DNA from 3 places in the Xenorhabdus cabanillasii genome. Region 2 is predicted to be linked to each of the others. Evidence: predicted binding sites of a transcription regulator. Region 2 holds the regulator's gene; each other region holds the start of a gene.

Region 1 (10,815 bases), 1.1 Mb from region 2:
ACTCAGCCGCAAATTGCTCAGGTAAATGATTTATTGGCAAACTATAAAGTGAAGCCAACGGAATACTATCCTGTGGTGTTAGCACGTTTAACAGAAATTAATGGGCAGCCGGCAATTGAATGGGCTGATGAAAAGCACCCCAAAAGTACAACAGTACGCCGTGAACTCAATTTAACATGGAAAAAAGAATTGCCACCGTTTAACACCCTTGTGGAAGGAAGCTGGCCGCCGAAACCCAAAGAAGTTTCTATGGAGCAAGGGGTTGCAGAGCAATTGCAGATTAAGGTTGGAGATAAATTGACTTTCACCGGGGACACCCGAACTTTTGCGGTGACAGTCAGCAGCATTCGCAAAGTGGATTGGGAAAGCCTGTATCCGAACTTCTTCTTTATTTTTGCCAAAGAAACACTGGAGCACCAACCGCAAACATGGTTGACCAGCTTCCATTATGAGGGAAATGGAAGATTGTTAACGGAACTGAATCGTCATTTTCCAACAATCAGTATGCTGGATATTGGCTCTATGATTAAGCAGATACAAGGTATCTTGCAGCAAGTTAGCCGGGCGTTGGAAATTATGGTTGTGTTGGTGATGGTCTGTGGTGGATTACTTTTATTGGCACAGATTCAGGTTGGTATGAACCAACGACAGCTTGAACTGGTAGTTTATCGAACATTGGGAGCCAGTAAGAAACTGTTGCGTCGTACATTGTGGAGCGAATTTGTCTTGCTCGGTTTTATGGCAGGTTTGGCTGCGGCATTTGGTGCCGAAATTGCACTTTGGTTGTTACAGACAAAAGTTTTTGATTTTCCGTGGCAACCGCAGTGGCTGATGTGGCTCCTGTTGCCGATTATCAGCAGTCTGTTGCTTTCATTGTGTGGTGGTTGGCTGGGTATCCGGCTATTGCGCAGACAAGGACAATATCGACGTTTACCAGAATAACGTTTACTAAAATAAATAGCACATTAGTTGTTCATGGGAAGCTACAGAATCAGGCTTCCCATGTTTTGTGTCCGTGTTTTTCAAAGTAACATCAGCCAAATTCAGCCCTCAATTTCGGCAGGATTTGATCGCCGAATATTTTCAAGCCTTCAATATAATCAGGAAATATCAACATTACCCCATCCAATTCACAGGTACGCAGCAAATCCGACAGTTGTTTATAGCAAGTATCTGCTGTTCCGATAGCAGTATGAGTCATGAAAGCGTTTTGAGATCTTTCTACCATCGCATTACTTTTTCCATCCACATCGACACCAAAACTGTGCATCATATTTCTGACCGCCTCTACATCCAAACCCTGACGATAGAATTGAGCAAGGGTTTCGGCATAAGCATCACTTTCAGCACAAATGATTGTACACATGCAAAATGTCTTGGTTGTGGTGTTGTATTCTGAGGCAATGCGTTTGGCGGTTAAACTGATCCTGCGGGTCTCTGTTTCATCTTTACCGCCAATGAAACAGACATCGGTATGGCGTACACTGAAACGCAGGCCGCGTTCGGACTGGCCGGCACAAACTAAATAAGGGCGAGGGTGTGAAAGAGGTTTGGGGTCAGAGACACACTGTTTCAGATTGAAATACGCTCCTTGATAATCAACTTGTTTTTCGCGCCAAAGCCGTTTTATCAATCGCGTCCATTCCTCTGTCATAGCATAACGTTGATCGTGATCCAGTCTGCTGTCCCATTCCCCCATCTGTTCAAATTCATCGCGGAATGAGCCAGAGACAATATTCAGCCCGGCACGCCCTTGACTGATATGATCCAAAGTAGCGATCATTTTGGCAGTAACCGCCGGATTGTGCAGGCCAGCATGAACCGTTGCGATCAACTTGGCGCGATGAGTTACTTCAGCAATGCCAGCCATCATGGTGACAGATTCGAGTGAACTACCCCAATGATCAGTTTCACCGCCAAAACCGCGCCATTTTCCCATGGACATAATGAAATCAAGGCCGATTTGATCGGCAAGAATAGCCGCCTCACGGTTTTGTTTATAAGACGAATCCAATGGCGGCGTGTTTTTGGAAATAATCCACCCACCTTTGGCAATAGGCAGAAATACACCGAACTCTTTCTTTGACATCACTATTTCCTTATTTGTGTGCTGTTTCAGGGTATGGTAATCATTATTTAGCGAATTTCGTCAGTGAGCTTCTCATTTTCGACTGAATCGTCTCTCATTTTTTGGCTGGAGGTTTCATCATCAGTGTTACAACTAACACGACAAATACAGGGATAGCAATGATGAGAAAAGCCCATGTAAAACTACCGGAATAATCTTTTATGGCACCGGCAAAGAAAGGTGCCAGACACGCCAGAGTAGAAATCAGGTTCATGATCGAGAATAGTTCCAGATAAGGCTTACGGCCAAAATAATTGGCGAGCAGGACACTGGAAGCGAGGAAAGTCATACCATAACCCATGCCGACAAACAGTGTGAAGGCAATCAGGAATGGCCATGAAGAGGCGATACTCAAGGCGATTAAGCCAAAAATAATGATAGCCAGACTGCCAACCAGCAGTTTTTTGGGATCAAGCCACTCTCCTATGGCACCACTGGCCAACCTTGAAAAAGCATTGATGAAAGCCATAGAACTCAGTAACCCAGCGGCAATCGCTTCACTGAAACCATTTTCGATAATATGGGCGACGGCAAAGCTATTCACCGTAATACCACACCACAGAAACGCCGTATAGGTTGCGGCAATGATATAAAATTGCCATGTGCACAGTGCTTGTCGGGCTGTCCAGAACTGCCTGGTACGATAAATACTGGGGGGATTTTCGCTGTTGTGCTTTTGATTGACTGCCTTAGCATGAGCCATTTCCTGTTCTCCTTCCTGAAGAACAAGAATGGTCAGGATAACAAAAACAGCCAGAATGACGGCAGAGATCATCCAGTGCATTCTCCACGTTCCCCAGACACGGGTTGCCAGAAAATAGATCCATGGGCCAATCACGCCTCCCAGTCCTCCAATCGTAAAATAGAAACCGAAAGCAAGGGACTGTTTTTCATATAATCGTGAAATAACATAGGTGCCGGGCACGGTTGCCAGAAAAGTAAACCCGACCCCAATTAAAGCCGTTCCGATAAAATACGATGAAATAGTATGCGTGTGATAAAGGTTGTAGAAGCCAGCCAGAAAAATCAGCAGGCCAATAAATAGCGTGAAGCGAACGCCAATTTTGCGAATGCACACCGTTGGCAGGAAACTGGATAACCCGCAAGTCAGGCCAAGCAGAGTGAACCCCAAACCAGCATCAGTCCAGCTCCAGTCCAGCTCGTTTATCATGCTGGGCAGGACAACACCCAACGACGTAAAGGTTGTTGCTGTGGACAAAAAATAAACCATGCCTAAAAGTATCAGCAAAAACCACTGATAAGTACGTCCGAATTTGTCGTGTTGAATGGACATTGTGACCCCATCAAGGAATAAACCATTAAAAACGGTACTATCTTAAGTGCTTATTAAAAAAAGCTGTATCGAATAAATATCCCATAGCTAAATTGGTTTGTGCGAAAGTAAGACGTATCTTTTATTTTGTACTTATTTTTAACCGGATTGATGACAATACCTGTCCACAGATGACCGGGTTGATACCCCAATTTTTTCCCCAGGTCATAATGTAACTCTGGTTTGAAATCAAACATCTCTGGATTATCGCGCCGTCCCAGTGTGTAGTCGAACGTTCCTGCAATGCGGAAATCCCCCAGACGATTACTGAAAGGAATACCATAGTCGATGTGGATGCGTTGATCGTTCCAGTTCCCTTTTGCGTTGTTTTCAAAATAAAAAATGGTTCGTAACCAACTGAACCCATCTACCTGCCAGTCAAAGCTGATACCGGGGAAATAGTCATATTTTACGTTTTTAGTTTTAGCAATCCACTGAGCAAACAGCACATCTTTCAATGGGCCATAGGAAAAGTCATATCCTGTCATTTTGCTGGCACTGAGTCTGGGCACAAATTTATAGTAATAGGTGCTTTTATCGCCTTTATAATCATTTTGCAGTGAATTTTGCCAAATACTGTAGACATACATATCACCAATTTTGTAATCACCGAAGGCTTCAATGATAGGCGAGAGGGTTTTCTCAGGGGCAACTTTATTTCCGAGTTGGAAATAAAGGCTGGTATCGATTGATTGAAAATTGACAAAAGCACTGGCTTGCACAGGTGACGAAAAAAGAAAACATAAGGAGATGACAGATAAACCGGTACTTGTTGCGGTCACAGACCTGAATGTATTGTTTATTCTTTGCTTCCTTAGAAATGGCACTTAATTTCTCCTCGTTATTTTATGGGGAATTAGGTGAATTCCTCTTTATCCTTTAACTTAATGTTATAATTAGCAAAATGCTAGAGTTAAAATCAGCATTTGGTTGTGATGAGTGGTGTAATCAATTTTCTCTATGTATTTATTTACTTGAAAAGTATGTAACTCTGAGGGGAATGTTTCACCATGTTTACTTTGATGAGAAAGATACCTACTATAGCAACTGACCGCTTTTCTGAGAAATTGCACTTAATTATTAGGCGAATCCGCCGTTTAATATAAATCAGATTAATTTTTCAATTAATATCAGTGCTGAGATAAATATTATGTATACAGGAATTGTACAAGGTACAGAAAGCGTATTATCACTCAATAAAAAAGATGGATTCAGCACAATAGTAATTAGTAATGATAATCATTTTTTTGATGATATTGCTATTGGAGCCAGTGTTGCTATTGATGGCACTTGTCTGACTGTCACTCAATTTAGCGAAAATAAAATCACTTTTGATATTTCCGATTTTACTGCTGATACCACAACGTTAAAGTTTCTTTCCATTGGGGATAAAGTCAACATTGAACGCTCACACCAGATGTATAAAGAAAATGGGGGGCACAATCTTTATGGACATATAGAAGGGATTGCTGAAGTAGTAGAATTTACTGCAACAGGTGAAACTTATCGGTTGGTTATTCGGATCCCCCAAGACAATATTAAATATTTTTTCTTGAAAGGTTTCATCGGACTTCATGGCTGTAGTTTAACTATCAATGGTATTGATGAAGAGAATAAAACCATTGCCTTAAATCTGATCCCTGAAACCTTAAGATTAACCAATCTCAGTAAGATCAAAGTAGGGGATTTCCTTAATTATGAAATCGACCAAACCACAAGGACTATTGTAGATACACTATCCAGAATGTTATTAAAGAAATAGCTTGTTGCAGTTGACATAAGGAGTGGTAATTTATTTAAAATGATTACCACTTCCTGCGGTTTTCTTCAGTTTAATTTGTCTTGTGCCCATTTCAGGCCAGTTTGGTACTCTTCAGGCAATAACGAGCTTAATGTTTGTAGTGCCGCTCTTAATATATCTCTGTCAGAATGAACCAGATTCAGATGCCCTACCTTACGCATTGAACGAACTTCCTTATCATACCAATGTAAACGAACGAGCGGTAAGCTGAGCCATTCAGGATTTATTTCTGTACCGATCAGATTGACCATCACTGAAGGCGCCAATATTTCCGGTTGAGGCATAGGTAAATCGAGAATTGCCCGTAGATGAAGTTCAAATTGACTGATGGAAGCACCATTTTGTGTCCAGTGACCGCTATTGTGTACCCGTGGTGCCAGCTCATTAATCAGCAAATCATTACCAACAATAAAGCACTCCATCGCCATGACACCAATATAATTCAGATGCTCCATGATAATGGACAGCATTTTTTCTGCTTGTTGTTGTAGTTGATGATGTGAATTTGGCAAAGCAACACTTGTACGTAAGATACCTTCCTGATGTAGATTATGGGTCAGTGGATAAAATACCGATTTTCCCTGAGCGTTACGGGCACCAACCAGAGAGACTTCCCCTGAAAATGGAATACCTTGCTCCACAATACATTCACCGTAAATTTCGGGCGGCAATTCAGCTTCATCACCCGGTCGGATACGCCATTGGCCACGGCCATCATAACCCCCGGTACGACGTTTAACGATAATAAAATCACCTAGTTCGTTAAACAACTGTGGCCATTGGTTGGGATCAGCCAGTACCTTCCACGGCGCTGTCGCCAACTCAAGACTATCCAGGAGTTGCTTTTGTGGCAGGCGATCAGCCAGTTGCGGAAAAATATCACGGTTAATAAAGGTACTGTGATGAGCGAGTTCGCGGGTTAAGTCCGTCTCAGGCCAACGCTCAATTTCAGCGGTGATGATACTGCTCTGATAGGGAACGGATTCTGGTTCAGCGTTCAGCCCAATCGGATAGACCGCTATTCCTAATGGTTCACCTGCCTGACGCAGCATTCTACCCAATTGGCCATTACCCAGAACACAAACAGGCTTCATGCTTCCTCCCGAGGGTCTGGATTATCCAGAACATCCTGAGTTTGTGTCTGACGCCACTCTGACAGACGTTGGAACAGGGCAACATCATGTAATGCTAATACCTGAGCCGCCAACAATGCTGCATTTGCTGCTCCCGCTTTGCCGATAGCCAGCGTACCAACCGGAATGCCTTTTGGCATTTGTACGATGGAATAGAGACTATCAACACCACTCAACGCAGCACTCTGTACAGGGACACCAAATACAGGAACTAAGGTTTTAGCTGCCAGCATTCCCGGCAGATGGGCTGCGCCACCTGCACCAGCAATAATTACATCAAAACCGTTTGCTTTCGCCTGTTCGGCAAAATGAAAAAGTTTATCGGGTGTTCGGTGCGCCGAAACAACTTCAACATGGAAAGGAATACCAAGGGAGGTTAAAACATCGGCTGCATGTTGCATTGTTGCCCAGTCGCTTTTTGACCCCATGACAATAGCAATTTTGGCATGATGTGGCGTTTCTGCTGTAAAGGTAACCGTTGTTGTGGAAATAGCTTTTTCGGGATCAGGGCTTGCCGTCATAAATCAGATGCTCCTGTATTGGATGTCCACCAGAACCAAGATCAAAATAATATTGTAAGGCGGTGGATCATATCATGCGAATTGCACAAGGAAAACGTTTGCGTTGTTTGATTCGCCGATTTTTCCAGTAAAAGATCAGAGAGTTCAAAAAGGAAAAAATATCAGTTCAATAGATGCTTCTGTCACTTTAAACATCGAACCCTGATTGTGCCAGGCCCCTAATACGCCACGATGCACAGTTTTATCGCTGATTTGGATATCATGGATCGCTGGACGATGGGTATGCCCGTGGATCATCCAATCGACCTGATATTTGTTAAAGTGTTCAGTAACAGTCTGTTGGTTGACATCCATGATTGATTCGGATTTCTGGCGGTTAGCATATTGGCTTCCGGCCCGCATTTTGGCTGCAATTTTTAGCCGAATAAATAAGGGAAGAAGTAAAAACAGCCGCTGGATCCACGGGGTATGTACTCGTTTACGATATTGTTGATAACCTGCGTCATCGGTGCAAAGTGTATCGCCGTGCAAGATCAGAATACGTTTACCGTATAATTCCAATACCTTTTCTTGCGGCAGCAGAATCAGACCACTCTCTTTGGCAAACCGGGAACTTAACAAAAAATCACGGTTACCATGAAGAAAATAGCACGAAACCCCTTTTTGTTTCAGTGTATTAAGTGCCTGGGCTATTTCAGTATGCAGGGGATTGGGATCATCATCACCAATCCAGTAATCAAAAAAATCACCGAGGATATACAGGCTTTCAGCATGAATTGCATCTTCACGCAAAAAATGTAGAAAACCGGCAGTAATTGCCGGTTCTTGCGCACTGAGATGCAAATCTGCAATAAACAGTGTACTCATGTAACGATTAACTATTCTCTGACTGTGGATATTGTATAAATAATTATTCGCTGACAGTAACACGTTCAATGATCACATCTTCGTGTGGTACATCTTGGTGCATACCGCTGCGGCCAGTGGAAACACCTTTAATTTTATCAACTACATCCATGCCTTCCACAACTTCAGCAAATACACAGTAACCCCAGCCGTCCGGGCGCTCTGAGCGGAAGTTCAGGAAATCATTATCAACAATGTTGATGAAGAATTGAGCCGTTGCAGAATGCGGATCATTGGTACGTGCCATTGCGATAGTACCACGACTGTTCTTCAGGCCATTATTGGCTTCGTTCTGGATAGGGGATTGAGTCGTTTTTTGCTTCATACCAGGTTCAAAACCACCACCTTGAATCATGAAGCCATTGATGACGCGGTGAAAAATAGTGTTGTCGTAGAAGCCTTCACGGCAGTAATTCAAGAAATTTTCAACAGTTACAGGCGCTTTTTCGGCGAAAGTATTAATTACGATATCGCCGAAATTGGTATGAAAAGTCACCATAATAGAAATCCTAATAATAGTTTTGACTGACCCTAATATTCTAGAGTGTTCGGAACAAGGGCTTTTATACCATATCTGTGATCTTGAGTCAGTACTCAGCAATCCCATGTGAACAAGGTGGATCGCAATGCTTGCAAAGCTCACCATATCAAGGTGAAATAGCCCACCTGGCTTTTCATATTATAGTTTATTTATATAGCTGATAAGGAAGCCTATAATCAGCGGATTTGTTCGCTTTTATTACACGTACATCAATTTTTACGGAAAACCCACCGATGCTAAAAATTTTCAATACTCTCAGTCGCCAAAAAGAAGAATTTAAGCCGATCCATAAAGGGAAAGTGGGCATGTACGTGTGTGGCATCACCATTTATGATCTGTGTCATATTGGTCATGGCAGAACCTTTGTTGCTTTTGACGTCATTTCCCGTTACCTGCGTTATTTAGGCTATGATTTGACCTATGTTCGTAATGTTACGGATATAGATGATAAAATTATCAAGCGTGCTATTGAAAATAATGAAAACTGTGAAGCGCTGACTACACGTATGTTGAATGAGATGCACAGCGATTTTGATGCACTGAATATTCTGCGTCCAGATTCAGAGCCACGTGCAACTCAGCATATTCCTGAGATTATTGAATTCACCGAGCAGCTAATTAAACGTGGTCATGCTTATGTTGCAGATAACGGTGATGTGATGTTTTCCATTGACACCAATCCTGATTATGGGCTGCTTTCTCGTCAGGATCTTGAGCAATTGCAGGCGGGGGCACGTGTTGAAGTTGCTGATGTAAAACGTAATCCAATGGATTTTGTGTTGTGGAAAATGTCCAAGCCGGGTGAACCTGGCTGGGAATCTCCATGGGGCTCAGGCCGTCCGGGTTGGCACATTGAATGTTCTGCTATGAATGCCAAACAGTTGGGGCATCATTTTGATATTCATGGCGGTGGTTCGGATTTAATGTTCCCGCATCATGAAAATGAGATTGCACAATCTACCTGTGCTCACGATGGCCCTTATGTGAACTATTGGATGCATTCTGGCATGGTGATGGTGGATAAAGAGAAGATGTCCAAGTCTCTGAACAACTTCTTTACTATTCGTGATGTGCTGGAATATTACGATGCTGAGACTGTGCGTTATTTCCTGATGTCTGGCCACTATCGCAGCCAGTTGAACTATACGGAAGAGAATCTGAAACAGGCTCGTACCGCACTTGAGCGCCTGTATACTTCTCTGCGTGGTACAGATAAATCTGCTCAGCCTGTTGGTGGTGAAGCTTTTAAATCCCGTTTTGCGGAAGCGATGAATGATGACTTCAACACGCCGGAAGCCTATTCTGTACTGTTTGATATGGCTCGCGAGATCAACCGCCTGAAAGCAGATGATATAGTTGCGGCGAATGGTCTGGCGGCTGAGCTACGTAAACTGGCGGGTATTCTGGGTCTTCTGGAGCAGGATCCTGAACAGTTCCTGCAAAGTGGTGCCCATGAGGATGGTGACGTTGCCCAAATTGAAGCGCTGATTAAACAGCGTAACGATGCTCGTAAAAACAAAGATTGGGCTTTGGCTGATGCCGCGCGTAACCAGCTTAATGCAATGGGTATCGAACTGGAAGATGGCCCACAGGGTACAACATGGCGCCGTAAATAATCAATTTTTTCTGAGCCGTCAATATGTCAAAACCGCCCATATATGGGGCGGTTTGTTTTATTACAGCAATATAATATGTAATGTTTTAATTACAGTAATATTTGTAGTGATATTATTTTTTATAGTCAAACTTATTTGATAAATAAAGCAGGCTATTCTATTGATTCGTATTTAAATATTTAGGATAGAAAGCATTTCCTGAGTGATAAGTGACTTTTCCTGAAGAAGTATCTCGTTTTATAGAAATAAAAGAAGAATGACTCAGATGTTCTGGTATTTGATGCTTACTATCACTGGAATCGAGATTCAAAAGAGAAATAGTCACTCTGCGTTTAGATTTACTTAACTTATAAGGCATACCCAACAACCTTCTTGCAGCTCTATTACTATACATAATCAACTCCTTTTCAGTTGTAAGTGAGTCTCTCAGTATAGCAACTTATTAGAAAACCAAAATATTGTCAGCATGATTGTTTATTAAGATATCGTTAATGTCACATATCCCTGTAGAGCAAACCAGATAAATTTGTATTAAAAAAATGAAATCTGTTTATAAATAAAAAACTGCACCTTAAATGCGTAGAGAATATAAGGTACAGTTTTTCCGAAGGATATTATCGGAGACTTAATGCTACTGAGCTACCCTTCAACGCGCACAGATTCACCGTTAAAGGTAACGACTTTCCCGGCGACGATTTTGCAGCGTTTGCGGGTTTCCACCTGAGAATCAACTTCTACTAAACCCTCTGCAATCACGGTCTTCGCAGCACCACCACTTTCACACCACCCTTGAAACTTCAGTAAATCACACAGTTCTATATAAGGGTGACTATCTA
Region 2 (10,815 bases):
TATCCACCGAGCATAAATGCTAAAGTTTGTGGAATATAGCTTAAGCCGATATCTGTGGCATCATAACCCATATTGATCAAAATCGTTGGTGAACCTGTTAGCCAGGCAAAAAAACCAGCACTACAAGAAGCATAAATCAACACATTTCCGCTGAAGGTTGAAGACCTCAATAAGGTGAAGAAAGAAACTTTATTTTCATTAAGGTTGGTGTCAATAGGTGCGCGTTTACTGGACAGTAAAAATGTTGGTACGAGCAGAGCCAGTGTTACAGCCATTAAAACAAGAAAAATAGTTCTCCAACCTGTATGTGACAATAACCATGCACCGAGTAAAGGAGCAAGGGCAGGGGAAAGTGCGACCAGCGGCATAATCATGGCAAAAACGCGTTTTGTGCGTTCTGCGTCATATCTATCAACGACTAAAGCTTGCCAGGAAACAGCAGCAGAACAGACACCCACAGCCTGAATAAATCTCAGAATAAGTAATTGAGTTGCATCTGTTATCCAAAGTATTCCTAAACAGCTAAGACAAAACAGAGACAAGCCGATAAGCAGAACAGGTTTTCTTCCCAGACGATCAGACAGTTGTCCCCATAAAAGCTGGGCAATAGCAAAACCAGCAAGAAAAACGCTGAGGCTTGCACTAACAGCCCCTTCTGATGTACCTAAGTCTTTTGCCATAGCATCAAAAGCGGGCAGATACATATCAATGGCTAAGTAGCCAAGCATACTTAGGCCAGCGAGATAAAACATAAATGGCCTGGAATTTTTATTTGTTGTCATTGTGTCAATAAATCGATGTGATAATTGATAAGAAAATATAAGGTTTATTTTATATGGCGTAATTTTTGGTTGTGAAACGGTATTATTTGCATAATGCTGTGAAAAAAATTAAAAGGAAGAAATATGTGGTCTGAATATTCTCTGGAAGTTGTTGATGCTGTAGCCAGAACAGGAAGTTTCAGTGCAGCTGCATCAGAGCTTCATCGCGTACCTTCTGCCATCAGTTATACAATAAAACAACTTGAAGAATGGTTGGCAGTGCCCCTATTTAAACGTCGTCATCGCGATGTGGAATTAACCGAGGCAGGGGCTATCTTTGTAAAGGAAGCACGTTCTGTTATCAAAAAAATGTATCATACTCGTCATCAATGTCAGCAAGTGGCTAATGGTTGGCGTGGGCAGCTCAGTATTGCTGTTGATCAAGTGGTGAAACCAGAACGGACACGCCAGCTTATTCTGGATTTTTACCGCCATTTTCCGGATATCGAGTTATTTATTTATCCTGAAGTTTTTAATGGGGTATGGGATGCGCTGGTGGACGGGCGCGTTGATGTTGCTATTGGTGCCACTAGCGCCTCTCCGGTCGGGGAACGATATAGTTTCAGGAACATGGGGTTCATGCCGTGGCTGTGTGTTGCCAGTCCAGAGCATGAATTGACCTCTATAACAGAAAGATTAAATGATGACCAATTGAGGGCTTACCCTAGCTTGTGCATTGAAGATACTTCACGTAATTTGCCCAAGCGTAATACATGGGCTTTGGATAATCAACGGCGGTTAGTTGTCCCTGACTGGAGTGCGGGGTTGGCTTGCCTGATGGATGGGCTGTGTGTGGGAATGGTGCCCAAACATAGTGCTTTGCCGCTTATTCGTCAAGGAAAACTCAGCTTGCTTGAACTTGAGCAACCATTACCTGATAGCCCATGTTGCCTGACATGGTCGCAAAAAAGCCATTCACCTGCATTAAACTGGTTGCTTGATTATCTTGGAGATAGTGCAACACTCAATGCTGAATGGCTACAAGAGGATTAATCATTAACGGCGATAATCAATGAAAGGGCCATCTACAACAGAGCGACGCTCAACAAGACGCGGATGGACTTCGATAGTTTGTGCATCTTCACGTTTATTGATAATCCTATCAAGTAACGTGGAGAAAGCCATCTGTCCCAGACGCTCTTTAGGCTGATGAATCGTTGTCAGTGCTGGTGTGAAATAACGGGCATTGCGAATATTGTCATAACCAATGACAGAAATATCTTGTGGAACGCGTAACCCCATCTCGTCAGCAGCACAGATCGCCCCCATTGCCATCACATCTCCCCCACAAAACACGGCCGTAGGGCGATGTTTTTGGCTTAAGATTTTATACATCGCCTGATATCCGGATTCAGGCTCAAAATCCCCCTGAACAATCCATTCTTCCCGAATAGTGATATTTGCTTCTTTCAACGCTTTAAGGAAACCTTGATGACGCCCGCCTCCGGTATTTCTGGCCAATGGTCCGGGAATAGCAGCAATATCACGGTGACCACGTTCTATCAGATATCGACCGGCCAAATAACCACCATGGAAGGCATTGTCGATAATTGCATCAGTGAAATCCCCTCTGGACTCACCCCAATCCATGACCACCATGGGAATGTTGCGATAGTCTTCCAGCATTCCCAACAGTTGTTGGGGATATTCAGAACACATAACCAGTAAACCATCGACGCGTTTTTGCGCCAGCATAGCGAGATAAGCTTTTTGTTTGTCGAGATTGTTATGGGAATTACATAAAATCAATGTATAACCTTTGCTATAACAACTATTTTCGACAGACTCGATGATTTCAGCAAAATAAGGTGCTTCACTTGACGTTGCCAGTAGTCCGATAGATTTGGTGTGATTAACCTTTAAGCTACGGGCAACAGCACTGGGGGAATAATTCAGTTCCTTAATGGCAGCCCATACTGTGGCCTTTGTATCTTCGGCGACGAAACGGGTTTTATTGATAACATGGGATACGGTTGTGGTTGAAACACCAGCGTGTTTAGCCACATCTTTAATCGTTGCCATGATAAAAAGGACTCCTGACCTTAGGTCTAAATTTGTATACCCTTCATCTGGATATAGATCTTTGTTAATCATTTGCCAGTATTATATTTTATATATAGGAAGATAACTGACAATAATTTAGCGATAAACCTTGGATTTTGTCTGATCTAGCTCAAAAGTGAAAGTAGTAATCGATGCTATAAAGTATATGCATTAAATACCACAGTGTGGTTTTTAACCTCTGAGGTAAATAGCCAATCAAAATTTATGGTGTTGCTGAGTCTTAATTTTCATGGTGAGGATGGCTTATGGATACAGATCTGAAATTGGGATTATTGACTGCCTGTAGCGCATTAATCATGATTGTTTTTCTGGGGGTGCTTTGCTTGATCTAGTCAAGGTCGAGAAATAATATCAAGGTGAATTGCTGTCTGTTTTACTTTAAAGGTAAGTTTTTCACTACTTAAAGGGCACTTATAAATGAAATTAAGTGCGTTGAATCGGAAAAACTTACCCTTGTCATTTTAACTGGCGGGTTAATTAGGCCAGATTTTCTTCCACAAATTTCCAGTTAACCAGAGCCCAGAAATGCTCCAGATATTGAGGGCGTGCATTGCGGTAATCGATGTAATAGGCATGTTCCCAAACGTCAACAGTCAGAACAGGCTTATCTTCACCAGCCAATGGAGTTGCTGCGTTGGAGGTATTGACGATAGCCAGACTGCCGTCGGCTTTCTTAACCAGCCATGTCCAGCCAGAACCGAAGTTTTTCAATGCTGCATCAGTAAGTTGCTGTTTAAATTCAGCAAAAGAACCGAAAGAATTATTGATAGCTTCTGCAACTTTACCAGTTGGTTCACCACCACCATTTGGTGACAGACTATGCCAGTAGAAGGTATGGTTCCAGACTTGTGCTGCGTTATTAAAGATACCGCCTTCAGAGGATTTAATAATTTCTTCCAGTGATTTTCCGGCAAACTCGGTATCTTTAATCAGATTATTCAGGTTCACAACGTAAGTGTTGTGGTGTTTGCCGTAATGATATTCCAGAGTTTCTGCTGAGATGTGGGGTTCTAAGGCATCTTTAGCATAAGGTAATGCTGGTAATTCAAAAGACATTGCATACTCCTTTTAATATCGGGTTTTTGGCTTTATAAACCATGACTTGTGTTTATTAATCATGGATAGAGCAAATTTTAGCTTATTATCATGTTGCTATTTTGTTTGGTAATTATCTTAACAACTTTTCTGCTAAATAACAGGAGAAATGATGTTATTTAGTGGCGAATTGACGTAGAAGCATCCAATTTTACTGATTTTAATATTTATTAAGGATGAGAATACCAACTAGTTACAACTTATTGTTCAGAATAAAAAATTTGCAGGAGCATGTTCACGGTAGCAAATCTGCATCAGAAAGTGGTATTCTGAATTAATCTTTTCTGATGCTGATAAACAGCGCCTGCCGTTTAAGGAAGTAAAAATGACGACAATTGAGAAAATCGAACGCCAGATTCAAGAAAACCCAATCCTGCTGTATATGAAAGGTTCGCCAAAATTGCCAAGCTGTGGTTTTTCTGCTCAGGCAGTTCAGGCTTTGTCTGCTTGTGGTGAACGTTTTGCCTATGTAGATATTCTGCAAAACCCTGATATCCGCGCAGAGTTGCCTAAATATGCGAACTGGCCAACATTCCCTCAGCTTTGGGTTGAAGGTGAGTTAATTGGGGGATGTGACATTCTGATTGAAATGTATCAACGCGGTGAATTACAGGTTCTGCTCAAAGAGACTGCGGATAAATACCGTGAGCAGGAAGATAATAAGTAATTCGTTGTCTCAGTGAAGTTTTGAATCAACAAAGCCCCATACACAATTAATATTAATAATCATATTTATTGGCGGTAATATTTCATGGCAATTTTAGGTTGTGGCAACCGGTATGGGGTGATAATCGTTATATAGTTATAAAGTAAGAGCCTGGTGGGATAGGCTCTTACTTTGTCAGGTTTCATTATCTGGATCTGGCACAGCCAACGGCCAACCACCAAGCCGTTTCCAGCGATTAACCAATTCGCAGAAAAGCAGGGCAGTCCGGTCTGTATCATACAGAGCACTATGTGCCTGATTGCTATCAAAAGGTATTTCTGCCGTAATACAAGCTTTAGCCAGAATTGTCTGGCCTAGCACTAATCCACTCAATGCGGCAGTATCGAAAGTGGCAAAAGGGTGAAATGGATTGCGTTTTAAACCAGAGCGTTCTGCTGCTGCCATGACAAAATTGTGATCAAAACTGGCGTTGTGGGCAACTATAATTGCACGGTTGCAATTACTGTCTTTCATGCCCTTGCGGATCATTTTGAAAATAGCATGTAACGCTGTATATTCACTGACAGCTCCACGTAATGGGTTAGTAGGGTCAATACCTGTAAATGCTAAAGCTGCCGGGTCAAGGTTGGCTCCTTCAAACGGTTCAATGTGGAAATGTAGCGTATCAGCAGGTGCCAGCCAACCTTCTTCATCCATTTTTAAAGTAATTGCAGCGATTTCGAGTAAAGCATCTGTCCGTGCATTAAAACCAGCAGTTTCTACATCAATGACAACAGGATAATAGCCACGAAAACGTCCGCTTAGTATATTTTGATCTTTTGTATTAGACATCTGATTTTGTTCTTAACTTCAGGATAGCCGATATTATGACAAAATTTATGGTGTCTTGCAGAAGTAATATCTATCCAGTTGAGAAATGAAGGGCATGCAAGATGCCCTTTTGTAGAGAGGAATAATTAGTGCCCTAATGCACTGGTGGCACTTTTATTTTCGATTAACTCGATCTTATAGCCATCAGGATCTTCAACAAAAGCAATAATAGTTGTTCCGCCTTTAACTGGCCCTGCTTCACGAGTGACTTTTCCGCCAGCAAGTTTGATACGTTCACAAGTTGCGGAAACATCATCAACGCCTAAGGCGATATGACCGAATGCTGTTCCCATTTCGTAGCTTTCAACCCCCCAATTATAGGTCAGTTCGATAACAGCACCTTGACTTTCATCGGCATAACCTACAAAAGCGAGGGAATATTTATACTCTGGATTTTCACTAGTACGAAGTAGACGCATGCCCATTACTTTAGTATAAAAATCAATCGAGCGTTGCATGTTGCCAACACGGATCATTGTATGAAGTAGACGCATGATTACCTCTTTAGTTTATGGTTTTATAATCAAATAGCGATATCGCGAAATGACGTAGTGGTGAAATTTTGTGTTCTGACTGCATATGTTTGATTAACTATACCCATCGTAATTGAAGATGCTTGATTTTTCACTCACATTAGCTCATGTTAACAACCCTGAAAATTCATCTGACTGAAGACCAAAAGAAAGCCCTCGAATTGATGCATGATACGACTCGCGATAGCCGAGTTTGTGATCGCATCAAAGCTGTTCTTCTCGCTTCCGAAGGCTGGGTAGCCCTCAAGCCTTACGGATCCATGAAAGTACAGTGAGTCGCCATTTGAAGGATTATTTCTCCGGGGAAAAGCTCGCCCCTGAAAATGGCGGCTCTGAAAGTCGTTTGCTTGCCGAACAAACCACCGAATTGATTGAGTATCTGACGGTAAATTTGATGCAGATAAACAGCAACAGTTTATTGAGACCTACAACGCGCTGAAAGCTGAATGTGGCCAGCATGAGCCCATTTTGTTTAAGGATAGCGTTGCATCGGCCAGTTGAACTCACAGTGAATATCCGACGATTAACGCGAAAAATGTCGTCCTGTTTTTCGGTGCAATCCGGGAAACGTATCCGCTTTCACAAAAAATCCATCTCATCACTGAAAAGGCGTTACCTGTCAGTGACATCATTGCACCTAATTTACCGGAACTTGAAACACTCACTATGCGGGAAATCAAAGACGTAGAGCAAGCAATATCCGCAGCTCGTTTACTGTGTGAAAAAGGCCCTGAAATTGTTTTAGTTAAACATCTCAGTCGTGCAGGATACCGAAAAGATAATTTCGAAATGTTACTGGTGACTAAAGAAAATAGCTGGCATATCAGCCGGCCACTGATCGATACCGGTGAACGTCAACCTGTTGGAATAGGTGATTTAACCAGTGGCTTATTCCCCGTTAACCTGCTGAAAAGCCCGTCTTTAACAAATTCAGTATTACAGGCTGCGTTGGAACATGTTACCGCAGGAGTTTATGAAGTCATGCTGGAAACGCAAAAAAGAGGGGAATTTGAGTTACAGCTTGTTGCTACTCAGGACAAGATGGTGACCCCGACCTATAAATTCAAAGCCGTACAAATTGATTAAGCATAAAAACAACCGGTATGTTCGTGCTTATCAACATAGTTCAAGGAAAATGAAGCTATCGGTAAGAGTCAGGGAAAGTGTCCATATATTCATTTAGCTGTAGACAGTTACGGTTTGCCCGTGCATTGAAGAACAAGGAGCAACAGCTGTCATTCCTTACCGAAAGTCAATATTGATTTTGGGAAAACCAGACATAACTCTGGCTTTCCCGGAGGGATTGTTACTATAGCGTTGTGGCTTACTTCAATAGACTCTCAGTCTTTTTTGTCAGAATAAGGGCGGACATATTTAATAATGCACTCAAGTTTTTCGCAGGTTTCCTGCCATTCTCTTCCTGGTTTTGAATCTCTGACCAGTCCGGCACCAGCCTGTAGCCAACAGTGTTCTTTATGTTGATAAAGAGAACGTAATACCAGTGCTGCGTCTAATTTACCTGAGCTATCCAATAACATGACACAACCACTATAAAGCCGACGAGGTTCACCTTCATAATGTGAAATAGCTTGTAAAGAAGGTTTTTTCGGAATCCCTGAAGCGGTTACTGCCGGGAATAAGGCAATGAATGCATCCCAACGATTTTTGCCTGTTTGCAGTAATCCTTTTACCCGTGATGCCAAATGTTGTACCGAACCACGTTCACGAATAACCATAAATTCTGATACACAAAGCGTGTTTGCCTGACAAATCGGGGCCAATTCTTCTAATGCGAGTTTGGCTGACACCGCGTGCTCAGCGATTTCTTTCGGATCAGAAAGTAAATCTGCGCGCAGCTTTTGATCTTGTATCTTGTCATGTGTCAATGCTCTGGTGCCTGCTAATGGTTGGCTATTAACCCAACCAGAACCATCTGCCTCAACCACGGTTTCTGGGCTGAAACCGTAAGCAGAAAATTCTTCATCCCGTAAGAAGAAAGAGCGGGCAGGGGTGTTAGCCTGACGGCCTAACCAGTAACTGTGTGTTATATCCACATTTGAACCAAGCTGAACTTTGCGTGAGAGGATCACTTTTTGGTAGTGTCCTGTGACAATATCTTCAACTGCATTGGCTACGTTATCTTGATAATTCTTTGCTGCGTCTGCTGTATTGATAATTTCCAGCTCTTTTGTATATGGGAAAGTTGGTGTACCGGCTTGATCAGCTTGTCTGATTTTTTCGCTTAATATAGTGAGCTGGTTTTCTTCAAGTGTTCGTATCAGAACTTGCCCTTGAATTATGCGTAATTCATGCTGTGGAACAGTGATTTTTATTAATGCTTCTTGCTGTTCTAATGATGGAGCTAATGGTATCCCGTATGTCATATGAGAAAACTCAAATAATGCTCTGCCATAAGCACGCCAGTCTTTGATAGAAAGGTCATTGAGAACCTGCTCAAGTTTTTGGCTTAACGTACTGATATCGTATGGATGTCGATTGCCCTTTGAATCAATTAGTTGTCCAGATGCATTTGCACTTATAGTGGCTGCACAGCCAATCCCCAATGACCATTCACCGTTGATCTCATAGAGTGTACAAGGTTGTGTATTATTATCTGTAAGATCTGCAAGTAAATGAGTGACCAGATCTAATGGAGTGCTGGTAATAGCGATAGTGTGTTCATGATATTGCTGTATTGGACTATTATTTTCTTCTGCTTGTTTTGTTTGCTCTGTATGTTCTGTTTGTGCCATCTGTACCAACTGACGTTTGTCTATTTTTCCCACTGTGGTTAATGGCCAATACGCCACAAACAACCATTGATCAGGGATCTTATGGCGCTGAACGCCTTTCTGATGTAAAAATGCCTGTATCTGTGTAGGTTCCGGTTGGTTGATACTCTTTGGTATGCAAGCGCAAATTCGTTCACCCAAGAGTTCATCAGGAACAGCGATGATAACTGCGTCATCAATATTTGGATGTTGCAGCAGTAATGTTTCAACTTCTTGCGTTGAAATTTTCTCTCCACTGCGGTTGATCTGCTCTTTAATGCGTCCCTCAACGATCAGGTTGCCATCTGATCTCATACGAACCAGATCGCCGGTACGATAGAATCCGTCAGTGGTGAAGGCGATGGTATTATGTTGATCAGCGCGGTAGTATCCCGTAATAGTGTAAGGGCCTCGTGTAATCAGTTCGCCTACTTCACCGGAGGGAACAGATTGCAGATTAGCGTCAACAATTTTGATCTCATCTTCTTCTGATAATGGACGACCTTGGGTGTTAATAATGACCTCATAAGGATCATCCAGTCGGGTATAGCAAAGTAATCCTTCCGCGGTGCCAAATACCTGTTGCAAAGGCCCAAGGCGTGTCATCACCTGTTTTGCCAGTTCTGGTGTAAGTCTGCCTCCACCGACTTGTAAACAACGCAGGGAGGAAAGATCGCTTTGTTCCCAGTCACGAGCCTGTTCCCAGAGTCGGGCAAGCGCCGGAACTAACGCAACATGTGTCACCTTATGTTGTTCAATCAATGGCATGACTTCTTCGCAACTGGCGGTATCACTTAAGAGGACACATCCTCCCTGAGAAAATGTGCCCAGAATACCGGGGCTGCCTAAGGTGAAATTATGTGCAACGGGCAATACCGCTAAATAAACGCTTTCGGTATTGATTGTGCATAAGCGAGCTGACAGCACAAAGTCATAAGTATAGGCATCGTGAGTACGTGGAATTAATTTCGGTGTACCTGTTGTTCCCCCAGAAAGTAGGAGTATGGCAATATCACCGTAACATGAGCCAGGGACAGAGATATCGAGTGGTTCACCATCAATGGAGGATAAAGCAGTAAATTCCTCGGCTTCACCATCAACAATAATATGTTTCATTTCAGGGCAAGATGCTGCCACTTGCCGTGCCATTTCTCGGTAATCAAAACCATAAATACAATCAGGGATAACGTAAGCCACCGGACGGGCAATCTGGCAAAGTGCATGAACATCATGAGCCCGTTGTGTCGGCATTAATAATACTGGATGAGCACCTAATCTGAACAGAGCAAAACAGGTGACAACAAAGGAGATGCAGTTAGGCAATTGTACCATGACGTTGTCACCACGACGTATTCCCCGCTGAGATAATCCACTTGCCAGCCTTTCCGCAAGTTGATGGAGTTCATGGTAAGTCAGATGTTGTTCTTGATAGATCAGCGCTGTTTTATTCCCCCAGGTTTTCGACCATCCGGTAAGCTGTTGGTCTATGGTTTTGCCATTCCAAAGATAGTCTGGAGTTATAGTAAAATTTCTTCCTGGGATTGAATAAGATGCCATCATGCGAACTCCTGTGGATAAACATATTGCATAAATTGTGTAATGTGACGAATAAAACGTTGAGGTTTTTGCGTGACATAAAAATGATTGCCGACAATCTCCTGGCAGCAATGCGAAAGGTTTTGTTTGTCACCGGCAAGCCAGTGATGCCACTGCTGAACTTCCAGAGCGGAGGCCTCTTTGTCTTCGTTGCCATAAAGCAACAAGGTTGGTGTTTGCAGTTTTATTGAGCCAGATTGAATAGCCTGGTGATAATGTTCCGTAGCCCAGAAATCAGCACGTAGCATAGGTAAGAACAGCGCCAGCAATCCGGGATCTTCGCGTAACATCGGGCTGCAACCGCCAATATCAATGAGTTGTTCAATGAATTCATGATCAGGTAATCCACTCAATTGACGGCGGGATTGAAGATGGGGAGCATGACACCCCGAAAGTAC
Region 3 (10,815 bases), 1.5 Mb from region 2:
GTCTCCCGTGATAACATTCTCCGGTATTCGCAGTTTGCATCGGGTTGGTAAGTCGGGATGACCCCCTAGCCGAAACAGTGCTCTACCCCCGGAGATGAATTCACGAGGCGCTACCTAAATAGCTTTCGGGGAGAACCAGCTATCTCCCGGTTTGATTGGCCTTTCACCCCCAGCCACAAGTCATCCGCTAATTTTTCAACATTAGTCGGTTCGGTCCTCCAGTTAGTGTTACCCAACCTTCAACCTGCCCATGGCTAGATCACCGGGTTTCGGGTCTATACCCTGCAACTTAACGCCCAGTTAAGACTCGGTTTCCCTGCGGCTCCCCTAAACGGTTAACCTTGCTACAGAATATAAGTCGCTGACCCATTATACAAAAGGTACGCAGTCACCCCACCACTAAGCCCCCTTTGCCTGATTTTGTCGGTTGGGCGGCGCGTCGCTTCGCCAACCGGCATCAGACAAAAGATGCGTTGCGGAGTTCACCACTGGCTTAGTGGTGGGGCTCCCACTGCTTGTACGTACACGGTTTCAGGTTCTCTTTCACTCCCCTCGCCGGGGTTCTTTTCGCCTTTCCCTCACGGTACTGGTTCACTATCGGTCAGTCAGGAGTATTTAGCCTTGGAGGATGGTCCCCCCATGTTCAGACAGGATACCACGTGTCCCGCCCTACTCTTCGAGCTCGCAATACCGGCGCCTTCGGATACGGGGCTGTCACCCTTTACTGCCGGCCTTTCCAGACCGTTCTCCTGGCGCTGATATTGTTGATGGCTCTGGGCTGCTCCCCGTTCGCTCGCCGCTACTGGGGGAATCTCGGTTGATTTCTTTTCCTCGGGGTACTGAGATGTTTCAGTTCCCCCGGTTCGCCTCATTCACCTATGGATTCAGTGAATGATAGTGCAACGGATTGCACTGGGTTTCCCCATTCGGACATCGCCGGCTAATAGGGCTTCATATCAGCTCACCGGCGCTTTTCGCAGATTAGCACGTCCTTCATCGCCTCTGACTGCCTAGGCATCCACCGTGTACGCTTAGTCGCTTAACCTCACAACCCGAAGGTGTCTTCGAATTGGAGTATGTTGAGAGACGCATCAATATCGTCAATGACCCTATTGATGGTTTCAAATTTTCAGCTTGTTCCAGATTGTTAAAGAGCAAATATTTCACAATACACTGATGATTCTCAATATATTCTGAAATCAGGTTAAGAGCAGATAAAATGGTGGAGCTAAGCGGGATCGAACCGCTGACCTCCTGCGTGCAAGGCAGGCGCTCTCCCAGCTGAGCTATAGCCCCAGATATCATGTATCAGCATCCTGCTCAATTCGCTTAGCCACCGAAGATTTCAACGCGAGTCACGCAGCGCCTGAAGATCCAAGGACAAGCAGAATTGGTAGGCCTGAGTGGACTTGAACCACCGACCTCACCCTTATCAGGGGTGCGCTCTAACCACCTGAGCTACAAGCCTGTGCCGATACTGTCTCTTTCTTTCATCAGACAATCTGTGTGAACACTCACAAGTTACCATCATTCGGTTAAGGAGGTGATCCAACCGCAGGTTCCCCTACGGTTACCTTGTTACGACTTCACCCCAGTCATGAGTCACAAAGTGGTCAGCGCCCCCCCGCAGGTTAAGCTACCGACTTCTTTTGCCACCCACTCCCATGGTGTGACGGGCGGTGTGTACAAGGCCCGGGAACGTATTCACCGTAGCATGCTGATCTACGATTACTAGCGATTCCGACTTCATGGAGTCGAGTTGCAGACTCCAATCCGGACTACGACAGACTTTATGAGTTCCGCTTGCTCTCGCGAGGTCGCTTCTCTTTGTATCCGCCATTGTAGCACGTGTGTAGCCCTACTCGTCTGGGCCATGATGACTTGACGTCATCCCCACCTTCCTCCGGTTTATCACCGGCAGTCTCCCTTGAGTTCCCACCATCACGTGCTGGCAACAAAGGATAAGGGTTGCGCTCGTTGCGGGACTTAACCCAACATTTCACAACACGAGCTGACGACAGCCATGCAGCACCTGTCTCACGGTTCCCGAAGGCACTTCAGCATCTCTGCCAAATTCCGTGGATGTCAAGAGTAGGTAAGGTTCTTCGCGTTGCATCGAATTAAACCACATGCTCCACCGCTTGTGCGGGCCCCCGTCAATTCATTTGAGTTTTAATCTTGCGACCGTACTCCCCAGGCGGTCGATTTAACGCGTTAGCTCCGGAAGCCACACCTCAAGGGCACAACCTCCAAATCGACATCGTTTACGGCGTGGACTACCAGGGTATCTAATCCTGTTTGCTCCCCACGCTTTCGCACCTGAGCGTCAGTCTTCGTCCAGGGGGCCGCCTTCGCCACCGGTATTCCTCCACATCTCTACGCATTTCACCGCTACACGTGGAATTCTACCCCCCTCTACGAGACTCCAGCCAACCAGTCTTAGATGCCGTTCCCGGGTTAAGCCCGGGGATTTCACATCTAACTTAATTGGCCGCCTGCGTGCGCTTTACGCCCAGTAATTCCGATTAACGCTTGCACCCTCCGTATTACCGCGGCTGCTGGCACGGAGTTAGCCGGTGCTTCTTCTGCGGGTAACGTCAATCGTGAGCCCTGTTCAGACTCACGCCTTCCTCCCCGCTGAAAGTACTTTACAACCCGAAGGCCTTCTTCATACACGCGGCATGGCTGCATCAGGCTTGCGCCCATTGTGCAATATTCCCCACTGCTGCCTCCCGTAGGAGTCTGGGCCGTGTCTCAGTCCCAGTGTGGCTGGTCATCCTCTCAGACCAGCTAGGGATCGTCGCCTAGGTGAGCCCTTACCCCACCTACTAGCTAATCCCATCTGGGTTCATCCGATAGCGTGAGGCCCGAAGGTCCCCCACTTTGCTCCAAAGAGGTTATGCGGTATTAGCCACCGTTTCCAGTGGTTATCCCCCTCTACCGGGCAGATCCCCAGACATTACTCACCCGTCCGCCGCTCGTCAGCAAAAGTGCAAAAGCCCTTTCCTGTTACCGCCCGACTTGCATGTGTTAGGCCTGCCGCCAGCGTTCAATCTGAGCCATGATCAAACTCTTCAATTAAAAGTGTTTGATGCTCAAAGAATTTCACTGTTCAGTATCGCAATGAATTAACTGTTTCAGTCACTCTTCAAGACTTGAATCTTTTTCGCCTTGCGGCGTTGATCGTGTCCTGCGAGTGCCCACACAGATTGTCTGATTAATTTGTTAAAGAGCATGGGCAACCGAACTTTCGTTCCGGGTTGCGAGGTGGCGTATCTTACGCTTTCCTCTCAGCGTGTCAAGCCTTTATTTTCGCGGCTTTCAACTCTTGTCATCCCGACTGGTTTGTGTGTTTGTCGTGACAACGGATGCGCATTATAGGGCGTTTTCCGGCGCTGACAATAGTTTTTTTGAAAAAAAAATATCGTTTGCTGAATTACACAGCAAAACACTTACTTATACCAAGTTACACACAAGGTTATTAACAGATAGATATTTTGATAAAATTTATCGAGCATCACGCAAACGTTTGCGTTACAATCATAGCTGAAAAATTACCACATAATTTTTTCAATAACACATTCTTGTTTGATGAAATCCAAGGGATCACACCAATGCAACAGCTTCGTCCAATCCATCGTGCCCTGCTGAGTGTTTCTGACAAAGCGGGTATTGTTGAATTTGCTAAGGCCTTATCCAATCGCGGTGTCGAACTGCTTTCAACAGGGGGAACTGCACATCTGCTGGCTGAAGCAGGTCTGAATGTTACCGAAGTTTCCGACTATACTGGTTTTCCTGAAATGATGGATGGACGAGTGAAAACACTTCATCCTAAAGTACATGGCGGCATTCTTGGTCGACGTGGGCAAGATGATGCAGTGATGGAGCAACACCAGATTGCACCGATTAATATGGTAGTCGTCAATCTTTACCCTTTCGCGCAAACCGTCGCGAAGCCGGATTGCTCTCTGGAAGATGCGGTGGAGAATATCGATATTGGCGGCCCGACCATGGTTCGTTCCGCAGCCAAGAACCATAAAGATGTCGCTATTGTTGTTAATAGCCAGGATTACAACAAGATCATAGAGGAAATGGATAACCATCAGAATTCTCTGACCCAATCAACCCGCTTCGATCTGGCTATTAAAGCATTTGAACACACAGCCGCTTATGACAGCATGATCGCCAACTATTTTGGCAAACTGGTTCCTGCTTATCACGATGAATCCGACCAACCGTCAGGTAAATTCCCTCGTACGCTAAATCTGAACTTCATCAAGAAGCAAGATATGCGTTATGGTGAGAATAGCCATCAGGATGCTGCTTTCTATATAGAAGAGAATATAGAAGAAGCTTCTATTGCCACAGCCACACAACTACAAGGCAAAGCACTTTCTTACAATAATATCGCAGATACTGATGCCGCTCTGGAGTGTGTGAAAACCTTTTCCGAACCTGCTTGCGTGATTGTCAAACATGCCAATCCTTGTGGCGTTGCGATTGGAACTGATATCCGTACAGCTTATGATCGTGCATTCACAACTGATCCTACCTCAGCATTCGGTGGAATTATTGCCTTTAACCGTGAATTGGATGCGGATACTGCCAAAGCCATCATTGAACGTCAGTTCGTTGAAGTCATCATTGCACCTACTATTAATGAAGCAGCCTTACCAATTCTGGCAAACAAACAAAATGTCCGTGTTCTGGCCTGTGGCGAATGGTATTCACCCGCTGCCGGGGTAGATTTCAAACGTGTTAATGGCGGTTTATTAGTACAGGATCGTGATTTAGGCATGGTAACAGAAGATCAGTTACGGGTAGTTTCTAAACGTCAACCAACAGAACAAGAAATGCAGGATGCGCTATTCTGCTGGAAAGTCGCTAAGTTTGTTAAATCCAATGCCATTGTTTATGCCAAAGATAATATGACAATCGGTATTGGCGCAGGCCAGATGAGCCGTGTTTATTCAGCTAAAATCGCAGGGATTAAGGCAGCCGATGAAGGGCTGGAAGTTCAGGGATGTGCTATGGCTTCTGATGCTTTTTTCCCGTTCCGAGATGGTATTGATGCTGCCGCAGCCGTGGGAGTGAGTTGTGTGATCCAGCCAGGCGGCTCAATACGTGATGATGAAGTGATTGCCGCTGCGGATGAGCATGGCATCGCCATGATTTTTACCGGCATGCGTCATTTCCGCCATTAACCTGTCTCAGCTTTATAATAGGAGAACCTGATGAATATACTGATTATTGGTAGTGGCGGAAGGGAACATGCACTGGCATGGAAAGCAGCTCAATCTCCGCTGGCAAGTCAAGTTTACGTCGCACCGGGTAACGCTGGAACAGCATTGGAAGTGAATCTAAAAAATGTAGATATTGCCGCAACAGATATTGATGGTTTATTGGCCTTTGCTCAAAGCCATAATATTGCTCTCACTATTGTAGGGCCAGAAGCCCCTCTGGTTATCGGTGTGGTTGATGCTTTTCAACAGGCAGGGCTGACAATCTTTGGCCCGACTCAGGCAGCCGCCCAACTGGAAGGTTCTAAGGCTTTCACCAAAGATTTTCTCGCACGTCATCATATACCAACAGCGGCTTACCAAAATTTCACAGAAGTTGAACCCGCTCTCGCTTATCTGGAAACAATGGGAGCACCTATTGTCATTAAGGCCGATGGTCTGGCAGCAGGTAAAGGTGTAGTTGTCGCCATGACAATGGAAGAGGCTCAAAACGCTGTTAAAGATATGCTGGCAGGCAATGCATTTGGTGACGCAGGACATCGGATTGTCATTGAAGAATTTCTGGACGGAGAAGAAGCCAGTTTTATTGTCATGGTAGATGGTAAAAATGTGGTTCCCATGGCAACCAGCCAGGATCACAAACGGGTCGGAGATGGAGACACAGGGCCAAATACTGGCGGAATGGGCGCATATTCTCCGGCACCAGTTATAAATGATGAGATCCACCAGCGTGTGATGGAGAAAATCATTTATCCGACAGTTGAAGGCATGGCTGCGGAAGGACATACCTATGTCGGCTTTCTCTATGCAGGTTTGATGATTGACAAACAAGGCGAGCCGAAAGTTATCGAATTTAATTGCCGCTTTGGTGATCCTGAAACCCAACCAATTATGATGCGCTTGCACTCTGATTTGGTCGAACTGTGTCTCGCTGGAGCAAAAGGCCAGTTAGATGGAAAAACATCCGAATGGGATGCCCGCTCTGCGCTGGGTGTAGTGTTAGCGGCAAATGGCTATCCGGCTGATTATACCAAAGGTGATGTGATCTCTGGCCTGAATCAAGAAGCACCATTCAACGAAACTCAATCTGATGAAAAAGTTTTCCATGCGGGAACCGCTCTCAAGGATACAGAGGTAGTAACCGCAGGTGGCCGTGTTTTATGTGTTACGGCATTGGGTAAAAATATTGCAGAAGCACAAAAAAAGGCTTACTTGAAAGCTGAAAAGATTAGCTGGGAAGGTTGTTTTTATCGGAAAGACATTGGTTATCGAGCCATTGCGCGTCTGAAATAAAATAATCAGAAATAAAGAACTGACGAAAGTACAGGCTTACAGCTTATCTTTCGTCGGCTCCCAGCGACAAAAATCATCATTGGCGACCAGTAATAACTGCCTCCCTGCTGGTGCTTCCAACCATGCAATTGTGAGTGTACCATAGCTATTTTTGTGCCTTTCTTCGAGCCATACCCGATCCTGAGGCTCAAACTCAATAAATAATTTTTTCCCCGCACAAGTAGTCACTTTACCATTCTGCCAATGTCCCTGAACCAGTTTAACTTCTCCTACAATTAAAGCATCGCTGATTTCTTCTGTCCGCTTAGCATCAAACTGCAAGCTAATAATGTCATCATTGGAGAGTTGTTCACGTCGGCCATCAAACTGGCGCTGCATAAAAATAACGTTGTCTTCTCTATCCAACCGCAAGATCTCTTCTGTCGGATGATTATTGAGTACATTACGACGCACTTGCCACAAATTTCCTCGGCGGTATTCATAGAAAGAGACAGTAGTATTTTTATGATGATAGGGGCTGTAAACACTCATAATGACTTGAGGTTTACTGTTTTGATCATTCAAGCGCCATAAGCGGATAACACCACCATCGGTAATGAAACCACTGGCGCTGAAAATTGGAGTTTTTGGTTGAACTGAACAGGCGCTGAGCAGTGAGACAACCCCCAATGCTAGCAGCCCCTGTAGCGTCAACAAAAGGGGCGTTGAACTCCCCTCTCTCTTCTTTTTTCGCAATACGATTACTTAACTGCGTCTTTTAGTGCTTTACCAGCAGAGAAAGCAGGTACGTTTGCTGCTGCAATTTTGATTTCTTTACCAGTCTGTGGGTTACGACCAGTACGCTCTGCACGATGATTAACTTTGAAAGTACCAAAGCCAACCAGTTGCACTGCATCACCGTTTTTCAGAGATTCAGTGATTGCATTCAAAGTTGATTCCAGGGCAGCTTTAGCTTGAGTTTTGGTCAGATCAGCACCTGCTGCGATTGCATCAACTAATTCAGTCTTATTCATAGATTATCCTTACAGTGTGTTTATCGTTTGCAAAGCATCGAGTGCGACGGATATGCCGATTTGACAGCACCCCTGCATACACGCACCGATAGCCACTTCTTTTCGCCCTCAATGTAGAACAGAGTGAGGGCAAATGTGAAGTCTTTAAATCCGGCAATTCAAGCAATAAGTCACGTTTTATGACTTATCACTCCAAATTTATGCCGATATTGCTGACCCCGCACTCACGGAGATCAACCTTTAATCCTTTAATTAATTCTATGTCCCGTTCTTCGCAGTTCGCCAATAAACGGTAAATCTCCCATTGAATATCCCATTCTTCTTCAATGGCAGGCAATGCCTTTAATTCATCCTCTGTCATCTCTTTACCAGCCTGGGTCATTTCCAGCATGGCGACAGTACGGATGGATATTTCACTGACGGCTATTGCATGCTCTAACGTTGAACCACTCAAACGCGAATGAATGACTTCACCTAATGCAATACACGCATCAATCGCTGGATACACACCATAAATATCATAGCTATCTGCTGATGGGATGATGGTTTCCAGTTTTTCCAGCTGGTTATCAAAATTTACTTTTGCATCTTTGACAACTAATGTCTCCCAAACCAGATCGAAAATACGACGATATTGCGCAGGATCTGCAAACTCAGTCTGGCGACAAAACGCTTGATAGTTTGGATACATCCGCTCACATAGACTAGCCATAAAAGTCAAATGTTGCCAACTTTCAAGTTTCTCCAACCTCAGATGGATCGGGTTTCTTAACATTAGCTGTTACTCATGATGCTTAATTTGCGTCGAAGTTTACCTGAAAATCAAGAATATCCACATATTTCCGCCTCAATTATAGATTTTTCTGCATTGTTTGCTTAAAAAACGGTCTATTTGAGGCAATTCCATCAGCCCAACGGGTCGGTTCAGGCAATTTATATCCTTTCATACAATGCTCAACCCAATAGATGGCACTCTCAATACTGATCTTATGACCGATGGAAATATAGAGTGGATTACATCTTTTTTTACTCCGCCATACGAGACCAATCTGTTCATCATGATCGATCAACGGCTGACTACTACCCAATGCCTCGCCCACAGGCTCATGCTCACCACATAAGCGACTTTTAGCTATCCCGATTGTCGGAACATCCACCAGCAAGCCAAAATGGCTGGCAACCCCCAGACGTCTCGGATGGGCAATACCCTGACCATCAACCATCACCAGATTAGGTCGTAGATCTAGCTTATTCCACGCTGCAAGCAATGCCGGATATTCACGAAATGAGAGTAAGCCGGGGATATAGGGGAGTGCAGTTTCCACCCTTGCGATTTGATATTCTACCAGTTTAAGGGTGGGATAATGCAAGATAGCAATGGCGGCACGGGTTATCGTACCGTTTTCTTCAAACCCAACGTCCGCACCCGCAATGAACTCCGGTACAAAAGACGCAGAAAAAGCATCATGACGGATAACCTGTCGTGCTTTTTCTAACTGTTCCTGACGTAATGCCTTCGTATCAATCATAGGCTATTGATGATATTTTACTGAAAGTCTGTGCACTGTTTCGACAAAAGCCCCTGCATGTTCTGGCGGAACATCCTGATGGATCCCATGCCCCAGATTGAAAACGTGCCCGCTGCCTGAACCAAAGTCCTGTAGGATCGTCGAAACTTCTTGTTCAATTCGCGCTGGCGAGGCATATAGCATGGATGGATCCATATTACCTTGTAAAGCAACTTTATCCCCGACACGGCGGCGGGCGTCAGCAATATTCGTTGTCCAATCCAGCCCAAGGGCATCACAACCTGTTGCTGCTATCGCCTCAAGCCACTGTCCGCCTCCTTTTGTAAACAAAGTCACAGGTACACGGCGGCCTTCATGTTCACGGATCAATCCATCAACAATTTTATGCATATATTGCAACGAAAATTCCTGATAATCACGCTGAGATAACACACCACCCCAGGTATCGAAAATCATGACAGATTGAGCGCCAGCTTTAATTTGCGCGTTCAAATATAGAATAACGCTGTTTGCCAATTTATCCAGCAGTAGATGCAATGTCGCGGGCTCAGCATACATCATGGCTTTGATCTTAGTAAACGCTTTACTGCTTCCCCCTTCGACCATATAAGTCGCCAGTGTCCACGGGCTGCCAGAAAAACCGATCAGAGGAACTTGTCCTGCTAGCGCTTTGCGAATCGCTCGAACAGCATCCATCACATAACCCAGCTCCATCTCTGGATCGGGGACAGGTAACTTTTCCACACCGGCATGATTAAGGATCGGAAATTGAAAACGCGGCCCTTCACCTGCTTCAAAATAAAGCCCCAATCCCATTGCATCAGGGATCGTCAAAATATCAGAAAACAGGATCGCCGCATCCAATGGAAAACGTCGCAGGGGCTGGAGCGTGACTTCGCAAGCCAATTCAGTATTTTTGCATAACGAGATGAAATCCCCCGCTTCCTGACGCGTGGCTTTATATTCAGGTAAATAGCGTCCTGCCTGACGCATCATCCATACTGGTGTAATATCGACAGGCTGACGTAATAAGGCGCGCAGATAGCGGTCGTTTTTCAACTCATTCATGGCAAGCTCCCTTGATTATCGACAAAAAGCGCGCGCATGATAACACGTCGGAAGCCGAACTTCTGTCTTGACCACCAATAAATAAATGTTCAAGCGCCAATCTCCCATAACGTGCGACCCCAGATGAAAAAATTTATGTGCAGAGTCACAAAACCCGGAACAAGGACTAGGCACGCCGACTTATCGCTCTCATGATGTTAAATTCATGTAACCCGCGTGTTACGTGGAGGCAATGCCGTTTCTCACATTGCCATAACTCTTCATTGTTTTACGCTCTTCAGTTAATCGTTGGATGAATTGGTTTACATTAGTTAATTGACTGTGACAAAGCGCTTATGAAGTCATTTTCATTGATAAATAACCATTTACATGAAGGAGTTTCGACTAATGCGTTTATCCACTTTAGTACTGGCTATTGGCTTGGCACTAGGCACCCAAGCGCAGGCCGAAGAAAATAAACTGGGATCTGACCACACGAACGTATCAAGTAATCAAATAAAGCAGGTGAATGTGACCGGTGAGGCTAATCAACAACAATACAAGAAGAACAAAAATCCTTTCTTCTCCCCAAGTGTACTACCGTTCCAGGCTCCTCCGTTCAATAAGATAAAAGAAACAGACTATGCACCCGCGATTGCTGCCGGTATTAAACAGAAACTGAAGGAGGTAGAG

Evidence for each region. The regulator PurR, encoded in region 2, represses purine synthesis genes. The targets are predictions, from matches to a motif close to CANGCAAACGTTTGCNTG.
Region 1: purE (5-(carboxyamino)imidazole ribonucleotide mutase) is a predicted target of PurR. The motif match lies at 7,004-7,021, and genes of this name have one in related genera.
Region 3: purH (bifunctional phosphoribosylaminoimidazolecarboxamide formyltransferase/IMP cyclohydrolase) is a predicted target of PurR. The motif match lies at 3,519-3,536, and genes of this name have one in related genera.

What each region holds. Positions count from the first base shown of each region.
Region 1 covers NZ_QTUB01000001.1:1,972,554-1,983,368, forward strand. Annotated here, with positions in the region: gene ybbP (putative ABC transporter permease subunit YbbP) at 1-942, shown strand, start outside; gene BDD26_RS09310 (LLM class flavin-dependent oxidoreductase) at 1,034-2,089, opposite strand; gene BDD26_RS09315 (MFS transporter) at 2,184-3,422, opposite strand; gene BDD26_RS09320 (outer membrane protein OmpK) at 3,476-4,288, opposite strand; gene BDD26_RS09325 (riboflavin synthase subunit alpha) at 4,612-5,223, shown strand; gene purK (5-(carboxyamino)imidazole ribonucleotide synthase) at 5,289-6,356, opposite strand; gene purE (5-(carboxyamino)imidazole ribonucleotide mutase) at 6,353-6,916, opposite strand; gene lpxH (UDP-2,3-diacylglucosamine diphosphatase) at 7,061-7,783, opposite strand; gene ppiB (peptidylprolyl isomerase B) at 7,827-8,321, opposite strand; gene cysS (cysteine--tRNA ligase) at 8,597-9,979, shown strand; gene sra (stationary-phase-induced ribosome-associated protein) at 10,137-10,373, opposite strand; gene ybcJ (ribosome-associated protein YbcJ) at 10,619-10,815, opposite strand, start outside.
Region 2 covers NZ_QTUB01000001.1:3,024,667-3,035,481, forward strand. Annotated here, with positions in the region: gene punC (purine nucleoside transporter PunC) at 1-782, opposite strand, end outside; gene punR (DNA-binding transcriptional activator PunR) at 906-1,814, shown strand; gene purR (HTH-type transcriptional repressor PurR) at 1,818-2,843, opposite strand; gene sodB (superoxide dismutase [Fe]) at 3,363-3,941, opposite strand; gene BDD26_RS14175 (Grx4 family monothiol glutaredoxin) at 4,306-4,647, shown strand; gene rnt (ribonuclease T) at 4,822-5,478, opposite strand; gene gloA (lactoylglutathione lyase) at 5,604-6,011, opposite strand; partial or broken gene pdxY (pyridoxal kinase) at 6,170-7,136, shown strand; partial or broken gene BDD26_RS19775 (IS5/IS1182 family transposase) at 7,182-7,262, shown strand; gene BDD26_RS20670 (salicylate synthase) at 7,391-10,378, opposite strand; gene BDD26_RS14205 (thioesterase II family protein) at 10,378-10,815, opposite strand, start outside.
Region 3 covers NZ_QTUB01000001.1:1,569,252-1,580,066, reverse strand. Annotated here, with positions in the region: rRNA gene BDD26_RS07590 (23S ribosomal RNA) at 1-1,045, opposite strand, end outside; tRNA gene BDD26_RS07585 (tRNA-Ala) at 1,221-1,296, opposite strand; tRNA gene BDD26_RS07580 (tRNA-Ile) at 1,392-1,468, opposite strand; rRNA gene BDD26_RS07575 (16S ribosomal RNA) at 1,537-3,081, opposite strand; gene purH (bifunctional phosphoribosylaminoimidazolecarboxamide formyltransferase/IMP cyclohydrolase) at 3,615-5,204, shown strand; gene purD (phosphoribosylamine--glycine ligase) at 5,235-6,533, shown strand; gene BDD26_RS07560 (DUF1481 domain-containing protein) at 6,570-7,268, opposite strand; gene hupA (nucleoid-associated protein HU-alpha) at 7,274-7,546, opposite strand; gene BDD26_RS07550 (YjaG family protein) at 7,734-8,321, opposite strand; gene nfi (deoxyribonuclease V) at 8,398-9,075, opposite strand; gene hemE (uroporphyrinogen decarboxylase) at 9,079-10,143, opposite strand; gene dcp (peptidyl-dipeptidase Dcp) at 10,531-10,815, shown strand, end outside.